Regions from separate parts of the uncultured Phascolarctobacterium sp. genome, predicted to be linked through region 2. Evidence: riboswitches for the same ligand, from Rfam matches in the RefSeq annotation. Region 2 holds a riboswitch; the other holds the start of a gene.
What was found. A riboswitch is a leader RNA that binds a small molecule or an ion and turns the genes downstream of it on or off. The one in region 2 is predicted to bind cobalamin.

Region 1 (7,607 bases), on a different contig from region 2:
TCACCGCGCTCTGCCGGCGGCACAGCCGCCACAAGCAGTATTTTTATTTTCTGCATCGTTTCCATAACCATACACCCTCCCAAAATTTATGTTATTCAGCTGCCGCAGCCCTTTAGCAGGCTGCGGCACTTAAATAGCATAACTGCCGTATCAGCCGCCGCACAAGCGGCGGGTAGTGACGATACGGCAGTAAAAATAATGCTGAAAACTTAAGTTGGAAACAAGCTCATCACACAGCGATTTGCTTATTTATCCTTTCTTTCCAAATCTTCCGGACGAGCCAGACGTTTAGCGATCTTGGTAACGCTTGCTTTAGCAGCTGCCAGACCACGTGCAGCAGCAGTTCTTTCAATTACCATAGCCGCAGTATTGATAACATAACCAGTCGCATTCCCATTTGCAAAGTCGCCTGCAGATTTAACCGTACTCAAAGCACCTGCAGCATCAATATCTACAGCAGTATCAATGCTTTGGAACTTCACGCCGTCAACCAGATACAGGTCGTTGCCTTCGCCCGGCAGTAAAGCAAAACATGGTGAAGCAGGAGAAACAGTTTTTTCTACATAAAGAGGTGGAACAGTATATTCATCATTTTCATCTTTAGTGTTTAATGTACCATTCTGCAAAGAATCATCCATAGTTTGGATGACAATGTAGCTATATTGAGAATATGCAGTATTATAATGAGCTGCCAACACATACGCTTTGTTATTAACAAAAGCTACATCAACAAAATCACCGCCAAAGCTATTTGGAATATCCGAAACAGCAATAGTTGCTGCACGTGAAGGAGAAGCACCCGAAATATCAAACACTTCCAGTTTCGATGCAGGATTGCCATTGGCCTGCTGAGCGCCGCCAACAGAAGTTACGTAAGCATAAGTGCCGTTGACAACCACACCGGTCACGTTATTACCGGCAGTTGCCATTGCCGCCGTACCGCTTCCGAGAGGAATTTTTACGATAGCTGACTCGCCAAAGGTGTATGTCCAACCGCTGTTGGTAAAGCGTCCGAAAACTGCAATCAGATAAGCAGAACTGCCGCTGATCTGCAAATCAAGGCCATAGCCGGCGCCTTTCCATTGCGTAGTATCGCCAGCAATATCCGGCGTAAATTCATAAGCATAACCAGTCTCACTGAAAGCATCCGCCGCCATATTATATTTGTAAATATAGCATTTACGGGTAGTAGGATTGCAATCGTTAGCAATCATATACATAACGCCGTCATAAACAAACAATACCATAAGGATTGGTAGTAGACCATTGCTGCACGCCGGTAACAGGCGAAGTCGCATTACATTGAGCCGTTTGCTTCTGTGACCAGTTGGATGGATCGTAAATACCATACAAACCTCTGCCAGACTGCCCCAACTCGCCGACGCCGCTGTAATCATAGCTGTTGACCAAAGTACGCAAAGTACCGGTAATACTGATTGGCAAAACACGCGGGTCTGTAGTCATATTGGTACCGGAAATGATTTGAGTAACAGCTGTTTCCGTAGCCGTCACGCCAACAGTACAAGCACCTACCCAGCCGACGCTATACCCGCTGTTTACTAATCCTGCTGCTAATTTTTCACTTGCCATTTTCACAACCTCCTTAAAGTTAACTTATCTACGGTCTGTTCCCGCTGCCATTCATTACTGTCTGTATTCAAACAGCATTTATATAAATCAGGTCAGTATCTCTGTACTGGCGCTGTATTATAATAAAATTTAGAAACTATATTCCAGCGTTGTGTAATACATACGGCCGGCAAGCGGACACGGAAGATTGCAATATCTGCCATTGTAATTTGACCCACCATTACCACTACTATACTCATAACCCATAACATCATAGCCCTTGTTAAAGACATCGTTGACACCGGCACTCAGCTTCCAGTTTTTATCAAATTTATATTTCAACCCGATATCAACTGTGCTGTAAGAACGGATACCAAGCTCTCTCACATAGCCCCGATTATCTCTAAATGCATTGGTAATAAATTCATCCGTGTAATTATATTCGGCAAAAACATTCAGTTTATCGCCAGGGAACAGATAATCCAACCTGGCGCTGACCACCCATTCCGGAGTCAACGACACCGGAGAGCTGAGCCAAGACCCGGTCGAAGGACGCGTTTTGGCCTCGCTCTTCTGCCAGGTAGCAGCCAGATTCAAGCCCAAACGGCGCCACTGCATATTATGGCTCAGTTCAATGCCATGCACGTCAACTTTATCCATATTAAAGTACTGTGCCAAAACATCAGATCCAGCCCCCATTGGCATACTCATAACGATCTGGTTTTTCGCATCGCGCTGGAACCATGTCAGGATAGTACTGGTATCAGCTTTAGCCAGTTTACCCTGCCAGTTCAGGCTAAAGTCAAACTGTTTGCCGCTTTCCCAAACATCACCATTATCCAAATCATAAAAATCTGCTGTTGCCTTATTAGGACGAGTATAGCCACCGTCACCAAAGATCTCATAAAAATTAGGATGCCGGTTATAGGTACCCCAGGTAGTTTTAAAGCTCCACTGGTCATTGATCTGCTTCTGCAGAGCCACACCACCCGACCATTTCCACCTTTGGTCGTTGCTGCCCATGGTTTCCATTTCCACCTTATCGCCGCGGAAGATCGGTGTCAGCTTCAAATCACCGTCATCATTTAATGTAATTGTATCCTGCAAAGTAAAGTGATATTCATTGATGCTGTATTTATTCAGCATTTTACGTTCGCGCAACCCACTATCATTAGGTTTTGACTCAGCATCGCTCAGCCACCATCTGTTGCCATCACAGTTCATGGTCTCACGGCTGAAATCACCGTTGAATTCCAGCAAATGGTTGCTGCCCATCTTCATAGCCAGATTCATATTGCCGTTCCACTTTTTAGAAACATACTCCGACCATAAACGTCCCGGCAGAAAATCGTTTTCACTTACAAAAGGTCTATCCTCCATTATTTTATAACCGCCGGTATTCCGGTAAGTTTTTTTACTGTGCAGATAGTCTGCCCGCCATCCCCAGTCCAGGTTGCCGCTGGTATCGCGCTGACCGACGCTGAATTCTTTATAATCAATATCCTGCGTAGAAGCCGTGTAACCATGCTGTTCCTCCCACCAAGTACCATTTCCTCCAGAGCCTGACCAGCTGTTGAGACTGGTAAGATTGGCTGGCAGCTGTTCATGCAGTTTTTTATAAACGGCTTTTACAGTCCAGTTATCATCCTGCCATTTCAGCATGGCGTTATTATTCTGATAACCATTGCTTTGTCTGTTGTATCTTTTGTTATTGTACTCTGGGGTTGTTGTAGCTCCTTTATATACATATGGAAAATCACCCTGCCAGATGTCGCGGGCATAGGTAGCCAGCAAACTGCCGCTGCCAAGCGGCATGCTGTATTCATAGGTACTGCTGTAGCCGCCATAGGATTTGACGCCCTGGGTAATATGCCCAGTTCCTTCTGTTGGTTTTTTAGTAACGATGTTGATAGCGCCGCCCAAAGGCGCGCCGCTGAAGCGGGCCGGTACATAACCGCGGTAGACCTCGATCCGTTCCACATTATCTACAGGTATAGCCGATAAATTGACAGCGCTTTCACCGTTCAGGTTCATCAATACGCCGTCTACATAAACATTGACCTGCGATGCGGACGAACCACGGGTACGGGCTACAGTGTAGTGACCGAGGCCGCTGACACGCTGAATGTACATACCCGGCACACGCTGCAGCAAGGTTGGCAGATCTTTCTGCTCGCCTTCAAATTCCTTAGTATAAATAACGCTGACCTGACCCGGGCTGAGGTTCTTTTCCCAGTCGGGACGCTTGGCTTCAACAGTCAGCCCGCCCAGCTCAAACTCGCCCATGCCGCCGGTGACTGTGCCGCTGACGCTGCCCGTATCATCACGGACAACACTGCTGCCCGCCTCGTCCATATCATAAACAGCCCGGCTGTCAGCGCTGCCGCTTTCGACAGCAACACTCTGCTGCATCTGCGGCACCTGCACGTTGCCGACCTTGGGCGCCTGCCCCACTACCACGGTGGGCGCATTGGCTTTGGCAAAGCCGCCACCGCTTACAGACGGCTCCCCGCCTGAAGCATTTACTTTAGCCGCTTTGCTGCCGCCGCTGCCGAAACCGCCCCAGCTGAAGTCCAGCCCGCCGTTGATGCTCCATTCGTTGCCTACGTCGCTGCCGGTAGTTTTGATAAAATCAAGGTTCAAGGCAGCATTGGGCGAAAGTTTTACTTTGCCGCCCACGTTCCATTCCCACCAGCTGTCGCTGCCGCCAACCGTTTCAACCAGTCTGTTTAAAGGGCCGTAGCTTTGGTGCAGCTTTTGCCCGCCGGCAAACTCGTGTCCCCAGCTGACGCCAGCATAGAGGTTGCCTTTGTCGCCGATATTCTTACCAGCTTTCAGCCCCAACTTGCCAATGGCAGTATCATAGCCCTGCTCGTGTATGCCCAAGCCGTTAGTCAGTTTATAGTTGCTTTCATCCACATGGCCCACATACAGAGATACGGAAGGTTCCCAGAACCAATTAGAACTAAGTTCATTGCGCTTGCCGTACTGCGCGCCGATACCATAAGCCCAGGTGCTGTTATCGCCTTTGACCTTACCGATGCTGCCGTTGCCTGTATTACCGGTAAAGTGATAATCATTTTTGAGTTTAAAGGCGTTGACCCCCAGGTCGATAAAGTGCCCTTTGTCGCCCACCCAGCTGCTGTAAACGCCTACGCCATAGCTGTCCTGCTCGCCTTTACCTGCAGCTGTGGTACTTTTGCCGTCGATCTTGCTGGCATAAAAACCGGTATAGACCTTACCGCCATAGAATTTTTTGCTCAGCAGCTTATCATAACCGACCTGAAAGCCGTTATAAGACTGGTTGGTGCTGCGGGCATAAGCCGCCTTGGCGTCAAATTTGCCGTGCCAGACATCGGCCCATAAATTCTCGCGCAGCTCGCCGGCCAGTCCGCTCTCATCATGCTGGGGCCCATTACCGCCAGCTTCCTGGCGGTTCAATCTTCCGCCGTGCAGGTTTTCGCTGCGGCGGAAGAGGCTGAGGTTATTGGCTTTGACAAAATTATTCTGCACCGTACTGTTTTCGGAAACACTTTTGCCGCTTTCCGATAACTCTCCCGTATCCGCATAGGTATAACCTTTTAAATACCAGGCTGTACCCTGTTTGTCGCCTTCAACACCGGTATTATAATAATCATCATACTGACCAATTTCCGGCAACAACAAATAAGTACCAAAAACCCCGTCTATTTCTGACTGCTGTGCTGTTACTGTAAATTTATCTGCTCCATTATAAATGCCCAGTAAAGTATTTTGAGCAACTTGTCTCTCAATATTTTTCTCCGAGGGAGTCCATGAACCTCCTGCACTGCCTTCTTTGATCTCTGGTACCCAGCCCAACTGGATATTGAGATTGGTTTTGCCGTTGCTATCCTCATCGTGCTGTTCAGCGTTAGTAATACGCACTGTGTCATTAGTACGGGAATCACCATCACTATAAACACCTAGTCTAAAAGTCGTATTCTGCCCCATTGTCGCGTCATTAACAATCAAAGCGCGATTTAACTGAATTCTTGCCAAAATATTATTTTGATCATGATCTTCAAATGAAACATCCAACTTATTATTTTCTGTTTGTAAAACCAAAGGTATGCCGTCATCATTATTGGTATTTAAGTAGCTTAGATCAATAATACTGCCCGCTCCAGTTTCCAGTTTATCTACAGTAATAGCCGTAAAAATACCTGTACTTGAAGTATTAGCTATCACTTCTTTATTCTCTTCACCTTGCTCATCCTTACCAACACCATTATCAGTAGTAGTACCAGTACCATTTGTAGTAGGAAACTTACCGCTTGTGGAATCCTTAGCAGGTATAGCTCCTTGCCCACTACCTGTTACCCAATATTTATTCTCTAATTTGTATTGATCACTAACAGTAACTTTATATATGGCCCTATCCATCGGACGCCAAGAAGCATTCGATTCAATTTTTTTGTTACTATAAGAATATGTTGTTGGCGAATCTGTTGGTTTGCCACTACATAATAAGTTCCACTGAGTTTCTATGGAACCTTTAATAGCTATATCATCACCACTTAAAACATACTGATCATTTTGCAAATAATTGTTTAATTGACTATTGCCTTCTGATGAACTACTATCTATATAATTTTCAATCTTTTCCAAATCCGCAGCATCTATTTGAACATAACACAAACAAGGAAGATATTTAGTCATCCATTCCTTAACTTTTTCATTTTCGCCATTTTTTAGATAACCATATATTTCACTTTGCGCAGCTGATGTTTGCATACCAACAAGTTGACTAAGCAGTACTCCTGTAGCTGGATTCGTTGCTGCCTTATAACCAAATCCCTTATCTTTAGTTCCAAGCACTTTATAATAGTACTCACCATCGCTGTTACGTAATTTAATAGCCACAGCATTTGCATCACTTGGTGCAGATATGTCATCTGCCAAAAATTTGTTAAAATTAAACATAGGATCTACTATCTTAACCGTTGAAGTCGTGCCGTCTCTTTTTGATACTACTGAAAAGAAATTGGAATTTCCTAACCTAAATGTTTTATATTCATTAATGACACTATTACTGATTGATGTTCCTTTTTCAAGGTCAAGAAACGTATCCTGACCAGTAACAGTTGAGCCAACATTGATATAATGCGCACCGCCATCAGGCTGCGTTTGGATATCAGCCGCAAATGCACACTGGGGGGGGGCAAACGGTGCGATTACGCCTAACGATAAGGCAATAGCCGCCGGTAATACTTGTAATGTTCTTTGCCTTCTCAAATTTTTCTTCATCATATCCTCCACACCAACTTAAAAATTCCAGCATTTCTGTTTTGCCGTTTCTAAACATGATCATCGTTTAGAAACTGTCATTTTACAGCAGTATGTAAGTACGCGTCACTACTCGCATTTTTACCTGCCGCTGTAAAATTCGGACACTTTCAGCAAAAAATAACGCTGCATTTTCTACCAGTCCATTCGGTGAAAGTGCAGCGTTTGTTTTTACCAAACAGCCTGCTCCGCTTTTCTGGTCGAAAATACTAAAATTTCCGCGCTGCTGGTTTCAGCGCATAATCATAGCGTCCGCAGAAATATTTGTCTGGCAAAACGCCAAACTTAAATATCTCTGCAAAATTTTCTCCCAGTCTGTCTACGCAGGCTGTTCAAAAGATAGAACCAGTCAGCACTCTGACTCAAGATCATTACCCCAGCATCCCTTAGTGAAAGGACTGCGATACTGAAGCTCCCTAATACAGTTGCGTGACAGCGCCGGATTCCCACCGGACTTCCCTATAAAACTTTGGATTTCTACATTCCAAAATACCCAGCTCTAATTTTTCATTTTTGAAATTGTCAATGGACACGTCATTTATTACTCCGGCACTTATGACCGCAAGCATGGATGCCGCCACCCCAGCGGCACCACGCCCAAAGGTCTGAGTTGAGTGGAGTTTGCAGGCTATGACTGAACCTGCAGGAAATAAGAACTGCCCCCCTGCTGACGCAGAGGGGCAGAAAAACTTGCATAACAAGCGTATACCAGTTTTTCCAACTCTCTGTCT
Region 2 (7,607 bases):
AGCTGCGGCAGGAAAATTTGTTAAGTAAGGATTCTGTTTGCGTCAAACTTTCCGATGACACTGTCTGGAATGACGAATGGCAGAAGCTTCTTCATAATGCAGATATTTTGCTGCTTAAATGGATGGGCGCCGGTATTGATACACCCTTTTTGAAAAAACTGCTGCCTTTTCTTAAGCAAAAACAGCTGCTTTATTATATCGATGCTGCAGGTACGGAAGAAGAAGAACTGGTATATGGGATAGAGAAAACGGATCTGGAACAATTGAAAGCCTATTCTTTATACAGCGGTATGAAAAATTATCGCAATTTATTGCTGTATGCTGACAGCATTGTAACTGATAGAACAGATGTTGAAGCGCCTGATCCGATGTATTGGAGCGCTATTTATCATCCCAGATCGCCAAAGGTATATACAGAACTGGCAGCATATAAAAAAGACTTTTGTGATAATGCCAAGCCTACAGTCGGTATTTTGTTCTACCGCGACGAATGGGTATGGGGGGACCTTACCTATCAAACAGCGTTGATCGATGAAATAGAACGACAGGGTATGAATGCGGTTTGCGTATTCAGTAACGGTATGCCGGTTTTAGAGTTAGGGATGCCCAGTCTGATCAAAATTTTTGAAGATTATTTTTGCGAAAATGGTGTACCGATAATAGATGTTTTTGTCAATACAATGAAATTTTCATTGACCGGCGCGCGGTCAATGACATTAGACTTTCTGAAAAAATTTAATGTACCAGTGTTGCAGGCCTATACGCTGCTGACACCTTACCAGGATTGGGTCGATAATTTTGAGGGCATGAACGCTATGGAGGTTTCCATCAGCGTAACAATGCCTGAATTTGACGGCGCTATACACGGAGTGCCGATAGCAAATAAAAAGCTGCTGGAAAATGGCGATGTACGTTATTTGCCGATCCAGGAGCGGATCGTGCGGATGGTGAACAAGGCCCGTAAATGGGCGGCGCTGAGGCGCAAGGAAAATGCTGACAAAAAAGTAGCGATAATTTTTCATAATTATCCGCCGCGCAACTCCAATATCGGCAGTGCAGTTGGGTTAGATACTATAGAAAGTATCAGACTTGTTTTGCAGGCGTTGCATGAACGGGGATATAAGGTTGATAATATTCCTGATGACGGCAAAGCGTTTATTAACGAATTGACAGCCAATGCTACTAACGACAGGGCCATGCTTACTGAAAAGCAATTGGCAGAAGCAAAGAAACTGAGCGGCGCTGATTATAAAAAGTTTTTTGACAGGCAGGCGGATAGCGTTAAAGCACAGCTGCTTAAAGATTGGGGCGAAGTTCCGGGAGAAGTAATGAATTATGATGGAGATCTGCTTGTTCCGGGAACGATGAACGGCAATATTTTCGTTACGGTGCAGCCGCCACGTGGTTTTGGAGAAGACCCAAGTAAGATCTATCATTCACCCTTCTGTGCGCCCACGCATCATTATCTGGGCTTCTATCACTGGCTGCGCGACATCTGGCAGGCTGATGCCGTAGTGCATGTTGGTACTCACGGGTCATTGGAATGGCTGCCAGGGAAAAATGCCGGATTGAATAATACCTGCTATCCGGATGTTTCTTTAGGTGATCTTCCCAATATCTACCCTTATCTTATTACTATCACCGGTGAGGGTATTCAGGCTAAACGGCGTGGCGCGGCCTGCCTGATCGAACATCTGCCGCCGCCAATGACGGATGCTGGTGTTTATGACGAATTGGAAGAATTGGAAAAACTGATGGATGAGTATTGCCATTTTGAAAAAACGCAGCCGGAAAACCTGGAAAAACTGCAAACGCTTATTATAGAAAAAGTAATGCAGGCTAATTTGCAGGACGAAGTTATTTGTGACGAAGAAAAACCTTTCAACGATTATGTTATGGATTTGCACAACTATATTACGGATCTGAAAAATATGCAGGTACGGATAGGATTGCATATTTTGGGGCAGCCGCCCCAGGACGAAAATCTGCGTGAGTATCTGCTGCTGCTGACGCGGTTGGAAAACGGTGAGATACCTTCTTTGATGCAGGTACTGGCCAGCCAGTATGATTTTGACTATTATGACCTGCTGGAGAACAGCGGTTTGATGTACGAACCTTTAAATATTACTTACGGTGCCTTGATTGACAAATTACGTGCCCGCAGCCGTGAAATCATAATTTACCTGATTGAGAACAGCTTTGAGGCAGAAACGCTGTGTGGTTTGGAAAAATTTGAGTGGGTACGTGATGGAAGCAGCGAATTTAAGTCAAGGCTTAAAAATATCTGTATCTATATCTGCGATACCATTTATCCTAACCTGATGCTGACTACACAGGAACGGGAAAATCTTTTGCGGGGATTAGAAGGGCAGTATGTAGAACCTGGGCCATCCGGTGCTCCCAGCAGCGGCGGTGCTGATCTGCTGCCAACAGGCCGCAATTTTTATGGCATCGATCCGCGCAATCTGCCTACTCCTGCTGCCTGGGAAATCGGTAAAAATTTAGGCGATCAGGTAATCGAAAGATATATCAGCGAAGAGGGACGTTATCCGGAAAGCGTCGGCATCGTGTTATGGTCGGGAGCCAATATGCGCAGTCATGGGCAATGTGTCGCTGAATTTTTATACCTTTTGGGTGTGCGGCCACAATGGCAGCATGGCAGTCAGCGGGTAATCGGTCTTGAAATCATTCCGCTCATGGAATTGAAACGACCTCGGATCGACGTTACCGCAAGAATCAGCGGTTTATTCAGGGATACGATGCCCAGCGTCATGGATTTGCTTGATAAGGCTGTTTTATTGGTTGGCGAACTTGAAGAAGACACTGAACAAAATTATGTACGTAAACATTTACTGGCCGACAGTCAGGAGTTAGAAGCAGAAGGTTTAACTAAAGAAGATGCCTGGCGGCAGGCGTCTTTCCGTATCTTTGGCGATGAGCAGGGTGTTTACGGGGCTGGCGTGGCGGCTTTGCTGGAAGCGAAAAATTGGGAAAGCATCGATGATATTGCCGATGTTTATGTGCGCTGGGGCGCTCACGCCTATGGCGGTAAAGTCAAAGGTAAATTTCTGCCGCAGCAATTCCGTAAACGCATGGGCAGTTTAGACGTTACGATCAAGAACGAAGATAACCATGAAACGAATATGCTCAGTTCTGACGACTATAATGCATATCATGGTGGAATGATTGCCGCGGTACGCAGCATCAAAGGTTCTGCCCCGCGGTCTTACTGCGGCGACAGCACAGATAAAAGCAAGGTCGTTATGCACAGTGTGCAGGAAGAGGCTAAACGTATTTTCCGCAGTGAAGCTATCAATCCGAAATTTATTGAAGGTATGATGAAACACGGCTATAAAGGTGCCGCCGATATGGCCAACTATATTGCGCACAGCTTCCAGTGGGATGCTACCAGCGCTGTCATGGAAGACTGGATGTATGAAAAATATGCTGAAAAGTATACTTTTGATCCCAAAGTTCAGGAATGGCTGCGTGACGTTAATCCCTGGGCCCTGCAGCGCATGGCCGAAGTGTTGCTGGAAGCTGAGCAGCGCGGTTTGTGGCAGGCAAAACCTGAAACCAAAGCAGAATTGCAAAAGATCTATTTATCAGTAGAAGGAGAATTAGAGGAACGCAGCGATGAACATTCCTAAAATAAAAATGCTGGTTCTCAGTCTTACCGGAGAGTGTAACTTTGCCTGTAAGTATTGTTATGCTTCAGAACATGAAAGCAGTATGCTTAAAGTTGATGATGCTCTTAAAGCTGTGGATTTGGCGGCCGGCAGCGGAGAAAAATTTGTTATTCAGTTCAGCGGCGGCGAACCGCTGCTGAACTTTGAGTGTTTAAAAGCTGTTGTAGCTTATGTCCAGCAAAAGAATTTGCCAGCAATTTTGCAGATCCAGACAAATGGATCCTTGATGACAGATGAAATTGCACGATATTTATTTGAAAATAAGGTTGCAATTGGCGTCAGTTTAGATGGCAGGCCCAAGGTAAATGACAAGCTGCGCCTGACAAAAGCTGGAGAAGGAGCCACCAGTGCTATTTTACACGGCTTAGAAGTTTTAAAGCGCAATAATATAGCAGTTGGTATTACCTGTGTAGTAACAGATGAAAATGTTGATGAATTGGCTGGAATAGTTGAATTTGCGTATTTTATAGGTAATATTCGCAGGATAGGCTTTGATTTGCTGCGTGGTCAGGGCAGAGGAGCAGACTTGCAGCCGCCTTCTGAAACAGCAATGCGCAGGGCTATGGAACAGGTCTATGAAAAATCACGTCAATTAGCACGTCTAACAGGTTATAAAATATATTTTGCACAGCAGGAACGCGTTAAAATACTTTGTGCTGATTCTTCCCATGAATTTGGCCATTGTTACGCAATGAACGGAGAGGCTGCTTTTGTTGATGCTAAAGGCGATATTTATGCCTGCTCTTCACTGGTTGGCAATAAGGATTTTTATATCGGTAATGTTGAAACCGGTCTGGATAATAAATTAGTGAATAAAGTGCAGGAACAGATCAGGACTTCAATGTTTTTCTGTAAGCAGTGCGAAGATTTTAAACTATGCGGCGGCGGTTGTTTTGCCCGCTGGTATGGCAGCGGCGTTAAAACGCCATATCCCAGCGAGTGCGCGCTAAAAAGAGTGTCGATAGCACAAATAAAAAAATAATTCTATCAAAGTATTTACTCTACTATAGGTATATGACATATGATGAAGACAGGGAAACCTGAAATCATATACCAAAGGAGAGATATACTATGACACACCCCAAATATGAATTGCCGAAAACACCTCATGCAGAATATCGTTACAAAATGGCGATGAAACACGTAGAAGCGGCTAAAGCAGCAGGAAAATCTGCAGAAGAGATTCATGCTATGTTCAATCAGATAATGAATTACGATATTGATAATTTACCTGATGACGCTGCACATAAAACCTATAAAATGGCTGTAGAGCATGCAAAAGCCGCACTGGCAGAAGGCCGTTCTTCCGAAGAAGCACATAAAATTTTTCAACAGGTATTGGATGCTGCCAAAGTAAAATAAAAAATACAGCTCAGAACTTTTTTTAGTCTGAGCTGTATTTTTATTTATAATCTACGGGAATCATTATTTTAGTTACATATTGCTGAGATGACTCTGTAGACCAATAATTACGTAATTGTTCTATATATAAATCACCAACTATTTCTAAAGAATTCAACTCAATAAAGTCAAAAAGTTTTTTTATTGTATGTTTGTAATTTACATGATAACCATTAGGTGTAAAAATAGAAGCGTAAAGACCTTCCGGTTTTATTTTTACGTCATTGTATTCATCGGGGTGAGAAACCGTGGTAAAAATTGAGGTTATATCTGATAATAAGCCTGCTTTCAATTTTTCATAAGGAAGGATATAACCCATTAAATATTCATTTAAAATTTCACTTACAGCAAATGGATAATTATGTTTGGCTACAAGCTTTATTTTTTCTTTCATCGAAGAATTAAGGTCAGTAAATTTGCTGACAACTATATATTCTTTTTCATGTTCTTCTAAAGTTATTCTGTCAGTTTTTATTTTTTTTACTTTTTCAAGGCGATTTATTTTTGTTTGTAAATTGAGTATATTACGACTCATAATATCTATTTGTAGTTTATATTCATTTTGCTTACTAGAAAAAAGGTTTTGCAGATCATCAATATTACGATTTTGTATGTAACTTGTTATTTTTTTTAATGGAACACCAAGTTTACGTAGATTAATAATAATATCAAAAATAAAATATTGTTCCAAAGCGTAATAACGATAACCGTTTTCTTCTATCAAAGCAGGTATAAGGATTTTATTGCGTTCGTAATAAAATAACGTTTGTTTGGAAACACCAAAAAGACCAGCGAATTCACCGATAGTAAAATAGTTTTCTGATATTTTTTCTGCCATTACTTAAAACCCCTTAAAATTTCTATTGACTCTACTATAGGTATATAGTTTAGCCTTAATCACAGTTAGTAATAAATTATTTTTAAATTATACTTCTATATACAATTGAATACTTTAACGGGTCTCTTGTCAAGAGTTAATAGAGAAACCGGTGTAAATCCGGTATGGTCCCGCCGCTGTAATGGGGAGTGAACCTTAATATGTCACTGAGAAGAAATTCTTGGGAAGGCAAGGTAAGCAATGAACCAGAGTCAGAAGAACTGCCTGTTAAAATAATTTGTATTTCCCTGCGAGAGATAGGTGGAAATATAGGAAAAGTACGTGTTTACTTGTCAGTTCTTTTCCTTTTTCCTTAAACCTTTGTCGCAGTGACAGAAGGTTTTTTCTTTTGTTTTGGCAAAAATGTTTTACGGCCTGAAAGAAAAGGGTGAAGCATTTTTTGACAGATAAAAAAGTTGTTTAGGAAAGGAATTGATGAATTGTGAAGAAAAGTTTAAGCAACAAAATTTTGATGACTTTACTGGTAAGTGGTAATGTCATCTGGGGGGGTACAGCAGTACATGCTGAAGAAGGGAAAATAAGTGAGTTTAATTTAGATCAGATTGTTGTAACTGCCGGAAGAATCGAGCAGTCAAATTTTGACTCTAATGCTAACGTTAATGTTGTTTCACGTAAGGAAATAGAAGATAAGCATTATCAAACGGTTAGTGATGCACTGCGCAGTGTTCCCGGGGTGAGCATTCAGAACTATAGCGCAACTGGTGCTAATTATTCAGCAGATTATTTGTATATAAATGGTACTAGTCATGTGCTGGTTTTAGTTGATGGTATGCGTGCAAACACCAATGGATCGACATTTAGTGTGTTTCAGCCTTCAGAAATAAGCAATATGGATAATATCGAGAGAATTGAAGTTTTAAAAGGGTCTGCGTCCACTCTTTATGGTTCAGATGCAGTTGGTGGTGTTATCAATATTATTACTCGTAAACCTGATACGGGAGTAAGCCGTAGTAAAATTTCCGCAGTTGTAGGCAGTTATGGAAAGCGAACTTATAATTTTTATAATCAGGGCATGACTAAAGCTGGATTATATTGGACTGTTAATGCACAAAAGGACAAAATGAAAGACTATAAAGATGGACATGGAAATTATACGCGCAATATGATTGACAGCGAGAGTTATGGCGTAAAAATTGGTCAGAAATTCGGTGATAAAGCAGATATTAATTTTAGCTATTCCAAATATAAATTAGACTATGGGCGTCCTGAGACTTCTTCTGATATGATGGGACCGACCATTTTCACTGGTGGTATGACTGATGGAAGTAAAAATAATACGAAATATGCAGTGGCATTTAATTATAAATTTAATGATAAATTGAATAATAATTTGTCATTTTTTTCACGTACTTCAGATTTAGATGATGATACTAATCATCCGGCAACATTGTGGCTGATGCGTGAAAAAACATGGGGTTTTTCTGATCAGTTGACTTATGCAGACGGTAATCACACTATTGTTGGTGGTTATGATTATTATAAGGATGCTATGAATAAGTATCAGGATCAATATACACCGAATATGACTGGTACCGTAGATAATAAGGCTTTTTTTATTGAAGATAAAATGAAGTTCGGTGCTTTCACTGTTACACCTGGTGTACGTTTATCTAAACATT

Region 1: linked by a shared signal. The riboswitch ahead of Q4G98_RS07130 (TonB-dependent receptor) and the one ahead of Q4G98_RS00115 (TonB-dependent siderophore receptor) in region 2 are both predicted to bind cobalamin.

The regions. Positions count from the first base shown of each region.
Region 1 is NZ_CATWDQ010000007.1:68,509-76,115, reverse strand. Features, by position in the region: gene Q4G98_RS07145 (hypothetical protein) at 1-65, opposite strand, end outside; gene Q4G98_RS07140 (hypothetical protein) at 246-1,214, opposite strand; gene Q4G98_RS07135 (hypothetical protein) at 1,228-1,590, opposite strand; gene Q4G98_RS07130 (TonB-dependent receptor) at 1,720-6,840, opposite strand; cobalamin riboswitch at 7,207-7,388, opposite strand.
Region 2 is NZ_CATWDQ010000001.1:20,274-27,880, forward strand. Features, by position in the region: gene cobN (cobaltochelatase subunit CobN) at 1-3,650, shown strand, start outside; gene Q4G98_RS00100 (radical SAM protein) at 3,637-4,671, shown strand; gene Q4G98_RS00105 (hypothetical protein) at 4,761-5,051, shown strand; gene Q4G98_RS00110 (MerR family transcriptional regulator) at 5,092-5,928, opposite strand; cobalamin riboswitch at 6,031-6,211, shown strand; gene Q4G98_RS00115 (TonB-dependent siderophore receptor) at 6,410-7,607, shown strand, end outside.